DNA from 3 places in the Ochrobactrum sp. P6BSIII genome. Region 2 is predicted to be linked to each of the others. Evidence: predicted binding sites of a transcription regulator. Region 2 holds the regulator's gene; each other region holds the start of a gene.

Region 1 (5,406 bases), on a different contig from region 2:
TGGAGAAGCCGTCCGTATCGACAGTGATGCCGCGCTGGCGCAGCGCATCCTGCGTCAGATCAAGCGGGAAACCATAGGTGTCGTAGAGTTTGAAAGCAGTTTCGCCATCGAGACGGTCACCTTCAACCAGCTTTTCCGATGCATCGGACAACAGGCCGAGGCCACGTTCCAGCGTCTTGCGGAAACGGGTTTCTTCCAGCTTCAGCGTTTCCGAAATCAGCGCTTCAGCACGGATGAGTTCCGGATAGGCCTGACCCATTTCGCGAATGAGCGCCGGCAGCAGACGCCACATCAACGGTTCTTTCGCACCCAGAAGCTGGGCATGACGCATGGCGCGACGCATGATGCGGCGCAGCACATAGCCACGACCTTCATTCGACGGCAGTACGCCATCGGCAATCAGGAAGCTCGAAGCCCGCAGATGGTCGGCAATCACGCGATGGCTGGCGCGGAAATCGCCTTCCGCCTTGATGCCAGTTGCTTCTTCCGAAGCGCGGATAAGCGCCTTGAACAGGTCGATGTCATAATTGTCATGCACGCCCTGCAGCACGGCCGCAACGCGTTCCAGACCCATGCCGGTATCGATCGACGGACGCGGCAGATCAATACGTTGATCCGGCGTAACCTGTTCGAACTGCATGAAAACGAGATTCCATATCTCGATGAAGCGGTCGCCGTCCTCATCAGGCGATCCGGGAGGTCCACCCCAGATGTGATCGCCGTGATCAAAGAAGATTTCCGAACACGGGCCGCATGGACCCGTATCGCCCATCGCCCAGAAATTATCGCTGGTGGCAATGCGGATGATGCGGTCATCGCTCAGACCGGCGATCTTCTTCCAGTAATTCGCGGCATCCTCATCCGTATGATAGACGGTGACGAGCAGCTTATCCTTCGGCAGGCCGAATTCCTTGGTGATCAGGTTCCAGGCGAAGCTGATGGCATCTTCCTTGAAATAATCGCCGAACGAAAAATTGCCCAGCATTTCAAAGAAAGTGTGGTGACGCGCGGTGTAGCCCACATTGTCGAGATCGTTATGCTTGCCGCCGGCGCGAACGCATTTCTGCGAGGTGGTCGCACGATTATAGGCTCGATGTTCCAGGCCCGTGAACACGTTCTTGAACTGCACCATGCCCGCATTGGTGAACATGAGTGTCGGGTCATTGCGCGGAACGAGCGGACTCGACGGCACGATTTCATGTCCGTTCTTACGGAAGTAATCGAGGAATGTGGACCTAATCTCGTTGACGCCAGCCATAATTCACCCTTGGGCTTTTCTTGCCCTGCATTGATGCACCCTGTTTCAATGGCTGCATCGATTGTCTTTTGCACCTGCATACCGCCAACAAATAACGGAAACCGCAGGCATTACTCCCCTCTCGTACTGCAAAGACGTGAAGTGGAGTTCTTCGGTTGACCGCTTTTAACGATGTGCTGCTTTTCTGTCCAGATAAGCAGCGTGCGCCATAAAGGCAAATTCACCCGGAGAAAGCGCCTTCTGTCAGCTCTTTTTGAATTCTCATCAAGCTGCGATTGAAAAAAGTGAAGCCCCGCGCAACAGCACAGGGCTTCCAACTTTCAAGCGGTACTTGAGGTTCGGGTTGAACCTCCTGCGGATATTACATCTCCGCTGCGTCGGACCCGCTGTCTTCTTCCGGACCGCCATCATCGAGGAACTGTTCCGCGATCAAACCAGCATTCTGACGAAGCGTCGTTTCGATTTCGCGCGCAACCTCTGGATTCTCCTTCAGATAAAGCTTCGCATTTTCGCGGCCCTGACCGAGACGCTGCGAGTTATAGGAGAACCAAGCGCCCGACTTTTCGACAACACCTGCTTTTACGCCAAGATCGACCAGTTCGCCTGTCTTGGAAACACCGGCACCATACATGATGTCGAATTCAACCTGCTTGAACGGAGGAGCAAGCTTGTTCTTCACCACCTTCACGCGGGTCTGGTTGCCGACGACTTCATCACGTTCCTTGATCGAACCGATGCGGCGGATATCGAGGCGAACCGAAGCATAGAACTTCAGCGCATTACCGCCGGTCGTCGTTTCAGGCGAACCGAACATGACGCCGATCTTCATACGGATCTGGTTGATGAAGATGACCATGCAGTTTGAGCGCGAGATCGAAGCTGTGAGCTTGCGCAGCGCCTGGCTCATCAGACGAGCCTGAAGGCCCGGCAGCGAATCGCCCATCTCGCCTTCGATTTCCGCACGCGGCGTGAGCGCTGCAACGGAGTCCACGACCAGAACGTCAATCGCGCCGGAACGCACAAGCGTATCGGTAATTTCAAGCGCCTGCTCGCCGGTATCCGGCTGCGAAATCAGCAGGTTTTCCAGATCCACACCGAGCTTGCGTGCATAGACCGGATCGAGTGCGTGTTCTGCGTCAACGAATGCGCAGATACCGCCCTTTTTCTGCGCTTCGGCAATCGTGTGTAGCGCGAGCGTGGTCTTACCAGAGCTTTCCGGCCCGTAAATTTCAACGATACGGCCCTTGGGCAAGCCGCCTACACCCAGCGCGATGTCCAGAGAGAGCGAGCCGGTCGATACGGTTTCGATCTCGACCACCTTGTCGTTCTGACCCAGGCGCATGATCGAGCCTTTGCCGAACGCTCTTTCGATCTGTGACAGCGCCGCATCAAGTGCCTTAGTCTTGTCCACTGAATTATCCTCAACAAGTCGCAATGAATTCTGAGACATCTTACACCATCCTCTTGTCCCGCTAGAAGCCCGGCAGGCTCATCGCTCATATCTATTTGTATCTGTTTTGTTCTCATTTGGCAATACAGATAACACACTGAAATTATTGGATATTATTATTTTGTTCCATTATTGTTCTCTACAATTAGACATAGGTAAAATAAAAAGCCTATCCACGCTTTAAGCCACTCAGGCGCTTCTGACAGATCAACGATTCGGTTCAAACAAACAAAAACGCAGCCCTTCTTGCGAAGAACTGCGTTCAATATGACGGGCCTGGACGACCCGATTCTGTCTGCCGAAGTGTTAGCTTGCAGCTCGCAGCGGCGAAATCTGGATTTCAACGCGACGGTTCTGAGCGCGACCATCCGGCGTGGCGTTGGTGGCCACGGGCTGGCTTGCGCCATAACCGATGATCGCAAAGCGACGCGGGTCGATGCCTTGTGAACCCAGATAGCTCGCCACCGATCCGGCGCGACGCTGCGACAGATCCTGATTATGGCTGGCGCTACCTGTCGAGTCGGTGTGACCCAGAACATCAACGAGGGTCTGGTTGAACTTGCGCAGCACGATGGCCACGGAGTTCAGCGTCGGATAGAACTGGCTCTTGACCTGATCCTGATCGGTGTCGAACGTGATGCTCGACGGCATGTTCAGGATAATCTGATCGCCGTTACGCGTCACGGAAACACCGGTGCCCTGCAACTGGGCACGCAGTTCGCTTTCCTGACGATCCATGTAGTTGCCGATAGCGCCGCCGCCGAGCGCGCCGATACCCGCGCCGATCAGCACGGCATTGCGCTGTGCGCGGCTGGAACCGCCAACCATGAGGCCGCCCAGAGCGCCCACAGCAGCACCGATTGCCGCCCCGCCCGCCGTGTTCGACATCTTCTGTTCGCCCGTATATGGGTCAGTGGTGCAGCCCGCCAGCAAAGTGGCTCCAATCAGGGCGATACCGATTCTTTTCAACATGCAAAGGTCATCCTCAATTTGCGATTCCGCGCGCATGATAATTGCGATTAAGGCCGGATGGTGTTCCAAATCTCGTATTTGAATCCACCGTCCTCATCTTTTAGCTAATACCGCCACAAGAACGCAACTGCGCCGCGTAGCGATTGGCCATTGCCTGCGCCCGCTTTGCTCCGTTGAGCGCCGTGGCGTTGCCGCGCCAAGCCCCGCGTGCATAACCACCATGGCCACTATAATAGGCCAGATAGAGGCTGTAGGCGTCGCCACGACTGATGCCGTTCTTCTGATAGCTCTGATAGTGATACCAGCCGATGAAATGGATGGCGTCGGCAAAATTGGTGCGCGAAGCAGTCCAACGACCGGTCTCACGCTTGTAGCGCTCCCAGGTGCCGCTCAGCGCCTGTGAATAGCCATAAGCGCTGGATGCCCGTTTCCATGGAATGATCCAGAGAATCTTCGTGCGAGGCGGCCTCGCATAGGGCTGGAAGCCAGATTCCGTATAGATCGTCGCCATAAGAACCGGAACAGGCACGCCGAACTCACGCGATACGCGCGTCGCGGCACTCTGCCAATTGTTGAACCAACCGTCACGCTGATCGAAGACTGCGCATACATTGCTGACCTGCCGTGGGGCGGTCGCACAGCCTCCAAGGATCACGAGCGCTACGAGACACAAAACGCGCATCATGGGAAACCTCGTCAAATTGTAAAAATTGATAAAATGTAAAAGTAAACTTCCTATTAACCTGAATGCACCGCATCGCGTGCACGTCATCCGGCCTGGAAGATAAAATCCATCCCGATAACCAATTTTTTCCCCGAAATAAGAAATATTATTGAATAAATGCATTGATACGCAAATTAATAAAAATAAAATCAAGCGAGTAATATTTGATAAAAATTTTGGAATTTCTAGAAAATACACGTTTGATTATTATTTTTATAAATAACTGGAGAATGAATTATGAGCTATATGCAATATTTTATTCCCTATGGATTTACCTATATATTTCTGGCGGCATCCGTCATCGCAGTTGTAACCAGACATGAAATTGTCGCCCTCGCTCTCCTGATCGCCGTGTTCATCACAGCGCTGCTCGGAGAGTCCATCTCTCTGGTAGGCCTGTTGGCGCTGGCAATATTCGCGATCCTTACGCGCTGGCGGTTCAACATTCTCCGCGAGAGCATGTATCGCCGGTTTCCCTGGACGGAGTGGGCTGTAGACCTGATTGTGGTCGTAGCGAGTGTCGCATTTTTCCTTCATTATGTGCGGGGCTTTCACAACACAAAAGTCATTGATGCTGAGGTGATGTCGGCTGGCGGTGCGCCGTTTTCCATGTATCTGAACTTGGACAAGACAGCGGCGGCGATCCTTCTCGCTCTCAGTGGGCGATTTTTCACGTCTGGAACCGAATTTGACGCCCCGATAAAGCCAGCGGGGACAGCATACACCCTGAAAATCATCGGCCTGATGTGGGGTGGTTGTCTTATCACCTTGATCCCGGCGGCACTGGCCATCGGCTATATCAAGTTCGACCCGAAGATCATGCCCTATTTCGGCATCTGGGCCATCAACAATCTTGTCTTCGTTGCCTTTGCAGAAGAAGTGCTGTTTCGCGGCATGATACAGGGACGCCTGCTAGCCTATTCCCACTATCGTGGCTGGCATCCAGCCTTTGCGATCACGATCTCTGCAATTCTGTTCGGTCTTCTGCACTTTGATGGCGGC
Region 2 (5,406 bases):
CGAGATATACCGGCGGATACATCGATCGGTGGCGGATTGACCGGCTTTGCGCGGTTGCGGGTGCCGTCAGGCCCGGTGCGTCCGGGCAATTACGACTTTTCCTTCCATGCCTATTTCAACGGTATCGGAGCAAACGGGTTCTTTCTGGGAAATCCGAAGACGGCAAATGTTCCGCCACAGACAAGTCTGACGGCAGAAATCAGCGAATGGATTGCCTTGCTCCGCGTGCGCGTGTCGGAACGGGTCGAGGAGGTGATCGGCGGTGAAGATGGCAATGTCACCGCCGCATTGATCGCCGGTACGCGCGGTGGCATCAGCGAGGAGACCAATGAGGACCTTCGCAAGGCCGGTCTGGCGCATATTCTCTCAATATCAGGTCTGCACATGGCGCTGGCGGCGGGTGTCGTGATGTTTGCTCTCAGGTCTGCCTTTGCGCTCTTTCCAGCCTTCAGCGTCCGGCACCCGGTCAAGAAATATGCCGCTTTCCTGTCGTTGCTAAGCTGCACGTTCTATCTCGCCATGTCTGGTGCCGACGTTGCAGCCCAGCGCAGCTATGTGATGATCGCCGTCATGCTTAGCGCATTGCTGTTTGACCGCGCTGCACTCAGCATGCGCAATGTGGCAGTCGCCGGTGTGGTGACAATAGCAATCTCACCGCATGAAATACTCGGGCCGAGTTTCCAGATGTCCTATTCGGCAACGGCGGCGCTGATTGCTGGCTATGCGTGGTGGGGAGCGCGTAAAGCCAAAAAATTGCAGCATGTGGAGAGGCGTGCGGCTTCGCCAGCGGCCGGTTTGCCAATGAAGGTTGTTAAATCAGCTATTGCTGCTGCCGGGACATCGCTTGTGGCAGGAATTGCGAGCGGCATTTTCGCCGCCTATCATTTCAACAATACCGCACCGTTCGGGCTGATCGGCAATGTGCTGGCCGATCCGGTGATCGCCACACTGGTCATGCCTTTTTCCGTTCTGGGCCTCGTATTGATGCCACTTGGCCTAGATTGGCTGCCATTGACCATTGCCGGGTCTGGTATCTGGATTGTCCGCACCCTTGCGAGCATGATCGCGTCATGGTCGCCTGATGGCAATCCGGGAGCGATGCCGATAGCAGCGCTCGCATTCTGGACCATAGCGCTCGTGATCGCTGTATTGTTCACAACGCGATTCAAGATTCTGGCGTTACTATTTGTTTTGGCGGGATTTATTGCCTTCGTGCACGAGCCGTTTCCAGATGTTGTGATATCCGAAGATGCAAAGCTGGTTGGGGTTCGTCTGCCCGATGGGCGTTTTGCTGTGAACCGCGACAGGCCGTCAAAGTTCACAATAGACAACTGGAAAACAGCCTATCTCGCAACGCAATTCCTGATACCACAGCACGCAAAAGACAGGCTTCGCGGAATACCGACTGACGGCTTTATCTGCGAAGACGAATTATGCGCGATTACATTACGCGATGGGCGTGTACTGGCCTATACGGCTGATCCTGCCGTTCAGGACGTCGCTTGCGATGTCGGTGATATCGTTATCCTCGCGATAGCCGGGAAAATACCGGGATGTGCACATCAAAAGAGGCTCGTCATCAACCGCCGTGATCTGGCGTTGCGAGGCACAGTGGAGATGAGACTTGGCGACAAGAAAGACACGACCGGCAATTCTATCGTGGCTCTTGCTGGCGATCTGACGTCCGTAAACGACAGCACACCTCAGCGGCGCAATTTTACCGATCCGCGTTATGACGACAGGCTAGCTTTCGCCATCGATGAGCCACGGCGTCCGTGGCATCTGTTCCGGCTCTATTCGCGCGCGGCACGTGGCTTACCTGATCGGGAATATAAGAAGAAGCAGCCTACTCAAAAGGCAGAAACGCAATGCCTGGCCACTGACGATCAGGGGCCGGGCAGATGCGAATGATAATAGTGTTTTGAGCGCGTTGCAATTCAACTAGTCGGCGGTTCAAGCCGCATTTTGCGCATGTCCGTCCGAAAACGCGGTTCCATTTTCGGACCTAACGATCAGTACCGGCGGATCAATCCGACCAGCTTGCCCTGCACGCGAACGCGGTCTGGGCCGAAGATACGTGTTTCATAAGCTGGGTTTGCGGCTTCAAGCGCAATAGATGCGCCCTTGCGGCGGAACCGCTTCAAGGTTGCTTCTTCATCATCAACCAGTGCGACAACGATTTCACCCGGGTTGGCGATATCGCCGCGCTTGATGATGACTGTATCGCCATCGAAAATCCCGGCTTCGATCATCGAGTCGCCCTTGACCTCCAGCGCATAATGTTCGCCCGCACCAATCATCTCCGGGGGGAGGCTGAGCGAATGCGTCTGGCTTTGAATGGCTGAGATCGGCACACCGGCGGCGATGCGACCCATGACCGGTACCGATACGGTCGCCGAAACATCATCATTGGTCGCAACAGGTGCGGAGCGTAACGGCTGCACCGGTGCAGGAGGGGCCTTGCCCAGGCTGCCTTCGATGACGCTCGGCGCAAATTTCTTCTGCGCGTTCAGTCCCGGTGCAATCGAATCCGGCAGGCGAAGCACTTCCAGCGCACGTGCCCGGTTCGGCAGCCTGCGAATGAAGCCCCGTTCTTCCAGAGCGGTGATCAGCCGATGAATGCCCGACTTGGAAGCAAGGTCGAGCGCTTCCTTCATTTCGTCAAAAGATGGCGGAATACCTGTTTCTTTCAGACGATCATGAATGAACAGCAGAAGCTCGTGCTGCTTACGGGTCAACATGCGCGACACCCTCCGACCAGATAAGAATCGAGAAAAACAAAACCAGAACGAACACTATATGTTCCAGTCTTGTTCTGCAATGGTTTTAAAATGATTAACGGGCTGGCGGCTTGTTGCCGGAACGTTCACAGGGCCCCGTGACGGGCCGGTCCTTATCCAAGGAAGCGTTTTATTTTCAATCCATTGTGGCTTTTGCTTCGCGTTGTTTCGAGGCAGCAAAAGTGACCATTCTGGTGCTTTTTAACGTAGCATAAGCACGCGGCACGAACTGCCTGCATCTGCTGCCGGGGCATTTTCGTCACGAATGAGCAATGCATTGGAGCCGACGAGGGCTGTCAGCATGGACGAATCCTGTACTGGAAATGGTGTTGCCAGCAGCGTTCCATCGCTTTGCGATTCGACCGTGGCGCGTACAAAATCGCGCCGATGGTCATTGGCAGGCATCGCCTGACCGAGTTTCGCAGGGCGGATATCTGCCGTCAGATCGGTGCCTGCAAGTTTCGCGATCAGCGGGCGAAGAAAAACGAGGCTGCAAACGAGGCTTGAAACCGGGTTTCCGGGCAGGCCTATCACATGGACGGTGCTGCCGTCGACAGTCTTGCGCCCGTACATAAGTGGTTTTCCGGGACGCATGGCGATTTTCCAGAAACCGAGATCGACACCGCAATTGCGTAGAGCACTATGCATGTAATCGCGATCACCGACCGATGCGCCGCCAACGGTCACCAGAATATCGGTTCCACTGTTCAGAGCGCTGGCAATAGCCGATTCAATCTGTGTCGGATCGTCCGGAATGATGCCCATATCTTCGGAGTAGCCGCCAGCGCGGCGCACGATTTCGGCAATGCCCACACTGTTCGAAGCGACGATCTGGTCCGGTCCGGTCGTGGCTCCGGGCGGAACAAGTTCATCGCCGGTAGCCAATATGGAAATGCGCGGTTTGCGAAACACATCGAGCGATGGATTGCCGCTTGCAGCAGCCAGTGACAGGGCGGGTGCGTCCAGTTCGCGACCGACCGGTATGACGGTCTTGCCGGGAGCAAAATCGAGACCGGCCCGGCGGATATGCCGTCCGGGTTCGATGCCTTCCAGAATGGTCAGCTGATCGCCGGAACGTTCGGTATGTTCCTGAATGACAATCGTATCAGCGGCTTCAGGTATCGGCGCGCCGGTGAAAATGCGCACGGCCTGTCCGGGCAGCAGGGAGCCTTCGAAACGCTTGCCAGCAGCGGATTCACCGATAATGGTCAACTGAAGGGGATAGGCGATTTCTGCAGGCGCTATCAGCGCATAGCCATCCATGGCCGAGCAGTCGAAAGGTGGTTGCAGGAAACGGGCCTCGACGGCGCGGGCAACAACGCGCCCGCCAGCTTCATTCAGCGTAAGAGTTTCAAGGCCATGCGGTTCTGCGGAGGAGAGTATACGCGCCAGAGCATCTTCGACCGGGAGAAGGGACATCGTATTTCCTCTCGAACTCAGTTTTGTGAGGCCGCTTCAGACCTTCCAGTCGCCGGACTTGCCACCGCTCTTTTCCACAACGCGAATATTGCCGATTTCCATATGGCGATCGACAGCCTTGGCCATGTCATAGATCGTCAGGCACGTCACGGAAACGGCTGTGAGCGCTTCCATTTCAACGCCAGTGCGGCCGTTCAGTTTGGCAAGCGCACGCACGCGCAGACCGGGCAATGCGTGATCCGGGACTATATCCACCGCGACCTTGCTCAGCATGAGTGGATGGCAAAGCGGAATGAGGTCGGCGGTTCTTTTCGCAGCCATGATGCCTGCAAGACGCGCTGTGCCGATCACATCGCCCTTGGCTGCATCGCCCGCCAGAATGAGCGCCAGCGTTTCCGGTTTCATGGTCACGCTGCCTTCGGCAACGGCCTGCCGCTCCGTCTCATCCTTGGCGCCGACATCCACCATATTGGCAGCGCCGGTCTGGTCGAGATGGGTGAGCTTGGCCGCATCCGAGGTCATGACATTAAGCCTTGCCGGTCAGAAGCTCGCGCGTGGCGGCGGCAACATCGTCCTTGCGCATCAGGCTTTCGCCGATGAGGAACGTGCCGATGCCGGACTTTTCCAGACGCAGGCAATCGTCATGGGTGAAGATGCCGCTTTCGCCAACCAGCAGACGGTCGGCAGGGGCCGTTTTCGACAGGCGTTCGGAAACGGTCAGGCTGACTTCAAACGTGCGTAGGTTGCGATTGTTGACGCCCAGCAGACGCGAAGAAAGCTTGAGCGCACGTTCCATTTCGGCCTCGTCATGCACTTCGAGGAGCGCATCCATACCGAGTTCGAAAGCGGTTTCTTCCAGTGCCCTGGCCAGATCGTCATCGACGCTTGCGAGGATGATCAGAATGCAGTCCGCACCCCAGCTGCGCGCTTCATAGACCTGATAGGTGTCGAACAGGAAATCCTTGCGCAAAGCAGGCAGGCTGCATGCTTCTCGCGCTGCCATCAGGAATTCCGGCGCGCCCTGGAAGGATGGCGTATCGGTCAGAACTGAAAGGCAGGCAGCGCCACCGTCTTCATAGGCTTTTGCCAGTGCTGGCGGATTGAAATCCGGGCGGATCAAACCTTTGGAAGGGCTGGCCTTCTTGATTTCAGCGATCAGTGCAAACTGATCGGCTGCACGTTTCGCTTCAAGCGCCTTGAGAAAACC
Region 3 (5,406 bases), on a different contig from region 2:
CGCGCCTCAACATGGCGGCTTTCGCGGCTATGTCGCTGACCCCGACGACCACGCCTGGGAAATTGCCTGGAACCCTGCCTGGCAGATCGACGAAAACGGTCTGGTGACCTTCGGACTTTAGCCCTGCGACGTAACCGAATCTGTTTAAAACCATCCCGGAGAGGCGAGTGGACTTGTCTCTGCGGGCTGCTCCGCGCTCATATGAGCGACGGAGTGCAAGGGGCAATTCCGCATCGCCACTATTTGCGCTATGATTTGATTCTGGCTGCTTCCACGCCTCCCCCCTCCAATCGGGAAAGCATTTTCCATGCAGGAAGTATCAATCATCGAACCGACTGTTCGAGCATAGATGCATGAGGAGGGATTGCGATGACCGCTCGCCACAGAAGGTCACAATGATGAAATTATCATCTCCCATTTATCACCTGAAACATCACGCGAAGCGCCTTTCACGCGATGCCCGAATTCCACTTCACGCCGCGCTGGACCAAGTGGCTGCGCAGGAGGGCTACAAAAGCTGGAGCATGCTCGCGCAGAAATCGTCGGCCTCCATGTCCGGCAAGGATCTGTATCAGAGCTTGCAAGCTGGCGATCTGGTTTTGATCGGTGCGCGTCCCGGCCATGGCAAAACACTGCTCAGTCTGGAGATTTTGATCGAAGCGATGAAGGATGGAAGGCGCGGTCTGTTCTTCTCGCTCGATTACAATGAGAAGGATGTGGCAAGCCGTTTCGATTATCTGGGTACTCGTCCCACACTTTTCAGCGACCGTTTTGTCTTCGATTGTTCTGACGCGATCAGCGCCAGTTATGTTGCGGAGAAGTTGAACCGTGAACCGGCAGGCAGCTTTGCTGTTATCGATTATCTGCAAATCCTCGACCAAAAGCGCGACAAGCCGGAGCTTATGTTGCAGATCAATGCGCTCAAAGCTTTTGCCCGCGAGCATGCGATGACGATCATCTGCATTTCACAAATCGACAGGTCTTTCGATGCTGATGTCAAGGTCTGCCCGGACCTCGACGACGTTCGATTACCCAATCCGCTTGATCTGTCGCTGTTCAATAAAACCTGCTTTCTCAACAACGGAACCTTGCGGCTCCAGCTCAACGGCAGTTGAGCGTCAGCGAAGGACTATCTGCGGCGTGAGCGATCACGCCGCAGAAATCAACCGTTCCGCACCGATGCGATAGGAAATTGCGCCAGCCAAATGGATGCGGCTGACCTGATCCACGCCGTCGAGATCGGCCAGCGTGCGGGCAACTTTCAGGATCCGATGATAAGCCCGAGCGGAAAAGCGCATCTGCTCGCTGGCATCGCGCAACAGCTTCAATCCCGCCGCATCCGGTCGTGCCACATCCTCGATCAGCTTTGCCGAACAATGAGCATTCGTCATCGACGGATCGAAACCCAGCGCCGCGTAGCGGGCAGCCTGAACGGCCCTGGCACGGGCCACCCGTTGCGCCACGGTTTCGCTGCGCTCCGACTGCGCAGGCTGAATGAGGTCCAGCGCCGAGATGGCGGGCATGTCGACACGCAGGTCGATACGGTCCAGAAGCGGCCCGGAAATCCGCGCCTGATAATCCGTCTGGCAGCGCGGTCCCCGAGCGCAAGTGTGGCCGGGTTCACCTGCCATCCCGCAACGACATGGGTTCATGGCGGCAATCAGCTGAAAACGCGCCGGATAGCTGGTGCGATGATTGACGCGGGCGATCAGACATTCTCCCGTTTCCAACGGCTGGCGCAGTGAATCCAGCACCTGTGGCGAGAATTCGGGAAACTCGTCGAGAAACAGCACGCCATTATGTGCGAGCGACACTTCGCCCGGCCGGGCGCGCAGGCCGCCACCGACCATCGCCGCCATGGATGCCGAATGATGCGGCGATCGGAAGGGCCTGCGGTCGGAGAGTTTTCCACCTGCCAGCTCTCCAGCTATGGACGCGATCATGGACACATCCAGCAATTCACGCGGAGACAGGCCCGGCAAGATCGATGGCAGGCGCTGCGCCAGCATCGACTTGCCCGAACCGGGAGGGCCGACGAGAAGCAGGTTATGATTACCCGCTGCAGCGATTTCCAGCGCGCGCTTTGCCGTTTCCTGCCCCTTGATATCCGCAAGGTCCAGCAGATTTTCGCTGGAAACGCGCATGGAGGGATCGGGCGGCGTCAGCACCTGCGTTCCACGAAAATGATTGGCAAGCGCGATCAGGCTGCGCGGTGCGAGAATGTCGATATTGGCACCAGCCCAGGCCGCTTCCGGCCCACAGGCATGTGGGCAGATAAGCCCCTTCTCTTCGCGATTGGCCCCGATGGCAGCAGGCAGAACACCCGCCACCGCTGTGATCGATCCGTCGAGCGACAGTTCACCCAGCACCAGATAGGATTGAATGGCGTCGGCGGGAATGGCGCCGATGGCCGCCATCAGCCCGACCGCGATCGGGAGATCGTAATGCGACCCTTCCTTCGGCAAATCGGCAGGCGCCAGATTGACCGTGACACGCTTGGTGGGCATGGACAGCCCGGATGCGTGCAAGGCTGCCTGTACACGTTCGCGGCTTTCCGCCACCGCCTTGTCGGGCAGGCCGACAATCGAGATGCCCATCTTGCCCGGAGCAACCATGACCTGCACATCGACAGGCACTGCTTCTATGCCCTGAAAGGCAACTGTTCCAACCCGCGCGACCATAAGCCCCCACTCGCCACGCAGCACATCCCTAAAGTGAGAAAATGCTTAAATACAACCAGAGGATTTAAGCATTTTTCCCGAAACAGATCAAGAACGTCGTATGGCGGTTGAGGGCTGGAATTTACCAGGAAACGCGCGCACCTATGCGACCTGAGAGAAGCCTGAAGCGCTCACCGCCAAGATTGAACTCATAGGATGCATTGGCATAGAGCGAGGTATTGTCGGCAACCTTGGTCGTGAAACCGGCACCGAGTTCCAGGCTGGTTTCTTCCCAGGACGGGCGAAGCCGGTCATTGTTGAAGTAGATCGTATCGCTCGCCTTGAACTGGTGCCAGACATTGGCCAGCACGAACGGATTGAACGGCCGTTCGTTGATGGTGTAATTGCCTTGCAGGCGCGCACCGACACGGCCGGTCCATGAGTCGTTATTGTCATAGCTGATGGTGCCGCCGGGATCGGTTGCATCATCGAAATTCTGATACTGCCAATAAATCTGCGCCTGCGGTTCGATCACCCATTTGTCGGTGATCGAGAACTTCTTGCCCGCTTCCAGAGAAGCCGACCATTCCTTGCCGTGGAAGCTAGAACTGTAATTCGCCACAGATTCCGTATCGATGCTAAGCCAGGAGTGCATGACGATGGCGTCAATATAGGCCTCGTCTTCCCAGGTATGGGTCCAGTAGGCGCCGAGACTGTAGGCATCGACATCGATATTACCGATCTCGATATTATTGCCGTAGATGTTTCTGGCGCGCATGTCGCCCCAGCCGCGCGCATAGCTGGCCATGAGACCGAACGTATCGAGCTGACCATTATCATGTTCGGCGCGATAGACCGGCACGCCGAACTGCATGCCCCACTGGTTACCCTTATAGCGCTGATCGGCAAATGTGCTCAGGTTCTGGCGATACTGATCGCCGAACACGCGCGCCCAGATGATGTGCTTGTTTGCCTCATCACCGAACCAGGACTGTTCGCCATGGCGTTCGTGGAACGTGCCGAGAGCCACGCGCAGGAGGCCGCGCACGACGGTGGGCGTTGCGCCGAGGATCGGAACTTCAGGACGAACCAGCGTGACGCTGCCACCATCGTCGCCGTCACCCGATCCACCTCCGGTGCCGCCTCCAGTTCCACCACCGGAACCTCCGCCAGTCCCGCCGCCCGTACCGCCGCCTGATCCTCCACCGGAGGAACCGCCGCCGCCGGTATTGCCATCGCCGTCGCCATCACCTTCATCAGGTCCCGGCAACAACCAGATCGGCAGATCCGGATTTGTCGCGTCAATGCCATCGAAATTGTTGCGCAGATACCAGTTGTTCTCCGTGCCAGCCGTCACGCCGCCTTGCACCAGCTGATATTCGTAAATACCGGCAGAAGCGCGCTGCGCCAGACTAAACGTACCCTCGCCGGTGGTCGCTCCATTAACGGCCTCCACCACGAGAATGCCGTTCTGCTGGGTCTCTGCACCCGTCCCTCCAACATTGGTGATCACGATACCGGTTGAACCGGTCGTCGTGCCGCCCGAAATAACCAGCTTGTCGGACGGCGCATTGTCGCTGGCCAGAACCGTATTCAGCCAGAGCTGGCCGGAATTGCCCTGATAATTGCCGACGATGGTGAGGCTGTCCGACGTGGAATTGGAGCCATTGGTGAGATCGATAATGCCAGCATTCACCACCTGCGTGAGACTGCCGCTCACTGCGGGGCTGATGGTCCATGTGCCGCTGCCGGCGCGCAGATAGCTGGTCGAATCGATGGTGAGCGTGCCGGTCGAAGTGCCGCTGTCGCCGAGCGTCAGATTGCTGTTCATCGTCAGCTCGGACGCGCTCTGGAGCGCAATAAGCTCCCAGTTGATCAGGCGCTGCGGATTGCTGCCTTTGGTGTTCTGCCAGACCAGCTGATCTGTGCCGAGCCCGCCATTGATCTGGATGCCTTTCAGCTGGGTATCGGTCAGCCCCTGAAACACGGCGACGTCATTTTCCGTGCCCATATCGATGCCGCCGATCAGACCGCCAGTCCACAGCATATAGTCGGCGCCCGCGCCCGCCATCAGTGAGCCGGTAACTTCACCGCCGGACAGGAGGAAGACGTCGTTGCCGGCGTCCTGATTCACTGTTGCGCTGACACGACCGCCGCGCATGTCGAAAATATCGTCGCCGGAGCCTTGCGAAACGCTGCCGTTTATCTGGCCGGGATCGTAATTGATGATCGTGTCATTGCCGGAACCGAGCGCAATCGTGCTCTGGATCGTGCCGTAATTCTGCACATAGGTCTGGCTGGCGCCGTTGACGAAAATGCCATTGTTGAGCGAAGCGCCAGTGGTGTTGGTGATATTGGTCGCACCATCGCCATTGATGGTGACGCCATTGTTCAGCGTACCATCATTGGTAATGTTATTGGTGCTGTTGCCGGTGAAGCTGAAAACCGAATTGATATGCGAATTGACGTAATTATGGACCGTATAGGTGCCGTTGCCGCTGATCGTCAGGCCACCATTGATCGTGGCGCGATTGTCGAAAACGAGGCTGGTCGCATCGGTTATGACCGCGCTCTGCATATTTCCCGAATTGTCGACGGTTAGCGCACCCATGCTGCTGGCCGTGAACGGACCATTCAGATTGGTGTTCTGCTGGATCACGACATCAAGGCTGCCAAGCCCGCTGGTGCTGAACCCGTTCGGATTGCCGTTACAGATGACAGTATCGCCGGAAGCCGGAGATGCAGG

What was found. The regulator LexA, encoded in region 2, represses DNA repair genes until DNA is damaged. The targets are predictions, from matches to a motif close to TGTTCNNNNTGTGTTCNG.
Region 1: the regulator LexA is predicted to act here: its motif matches at 2,831-2,848, upstream of recA (recombinase RecA).
Region 3: the regulator LexA is predicted to act here: its motif matches at 2,760-2,777, upstream of FHW00_RS01325 (YifB family Mg chelatase-like AAA ATPase).

What each region holds. Positions count from the first base shown of each region.
Region 1 is NZ_JACGXB010000021.1:45,413-50,818, forward strand. It holds gene alaS (alanine--tRNA ligase) at 1-1,258, opposite strand, end outside; gene recA (recombinase RecA) at 1,620-2,708, opposite strand; gene FHW00_RS22035 (OmpA family protein) at 3,015-3,680, opposite strand; gene FHW00_RS22040 (transglycosylase SLT domain-containing protein) at 3,781-4,365, opposite strand; gene FHW00_RS22045 (CPBP family intramembrane glutamic endopeptidase) at 4,642-5,406, shown strand, end outside.
Region 2 is NZ_JACGXB010000020.1:9,503-14,908, forward strand. It holds gene FHW00_RS21395 (ComEC/Rec2 family competence protein) at 1-1,911, shown strand, start outside; gene lexA (transcriptional repressor LexA) at 2,013-2,741, opposite strand; gene FHW00_RS21405 (molybdopterin molybdotransferase MoeA) at 2,982-4,199, opposite strand; gene moaC (cyclic pyranopterin monophosphate synthase MoaC) at 4,236-4,721, opposite strand; gene trpC (indole-3-glycerol phosphate synthase TrpC) at 4,726-5,406, opposite strand, start outside.
Region 3 is NZ_JACGXB010000001.1:295,287-300,692, forward strand. It holds gene FHW00_RS01315 (VOC family protein) at 1-121, shown strand, start outside; gene FHW00_RS01320 (DNA helicase) at 399-1,115, shown strand; gene FHW00_RS01325 (YifB family Mg chelatase-like AAA ATPase) at 1,149-2,681, opposite strand; gene FHW00_RS01330 (autotransporter family protein) at 2,803-5,406, opposite strand, start outside.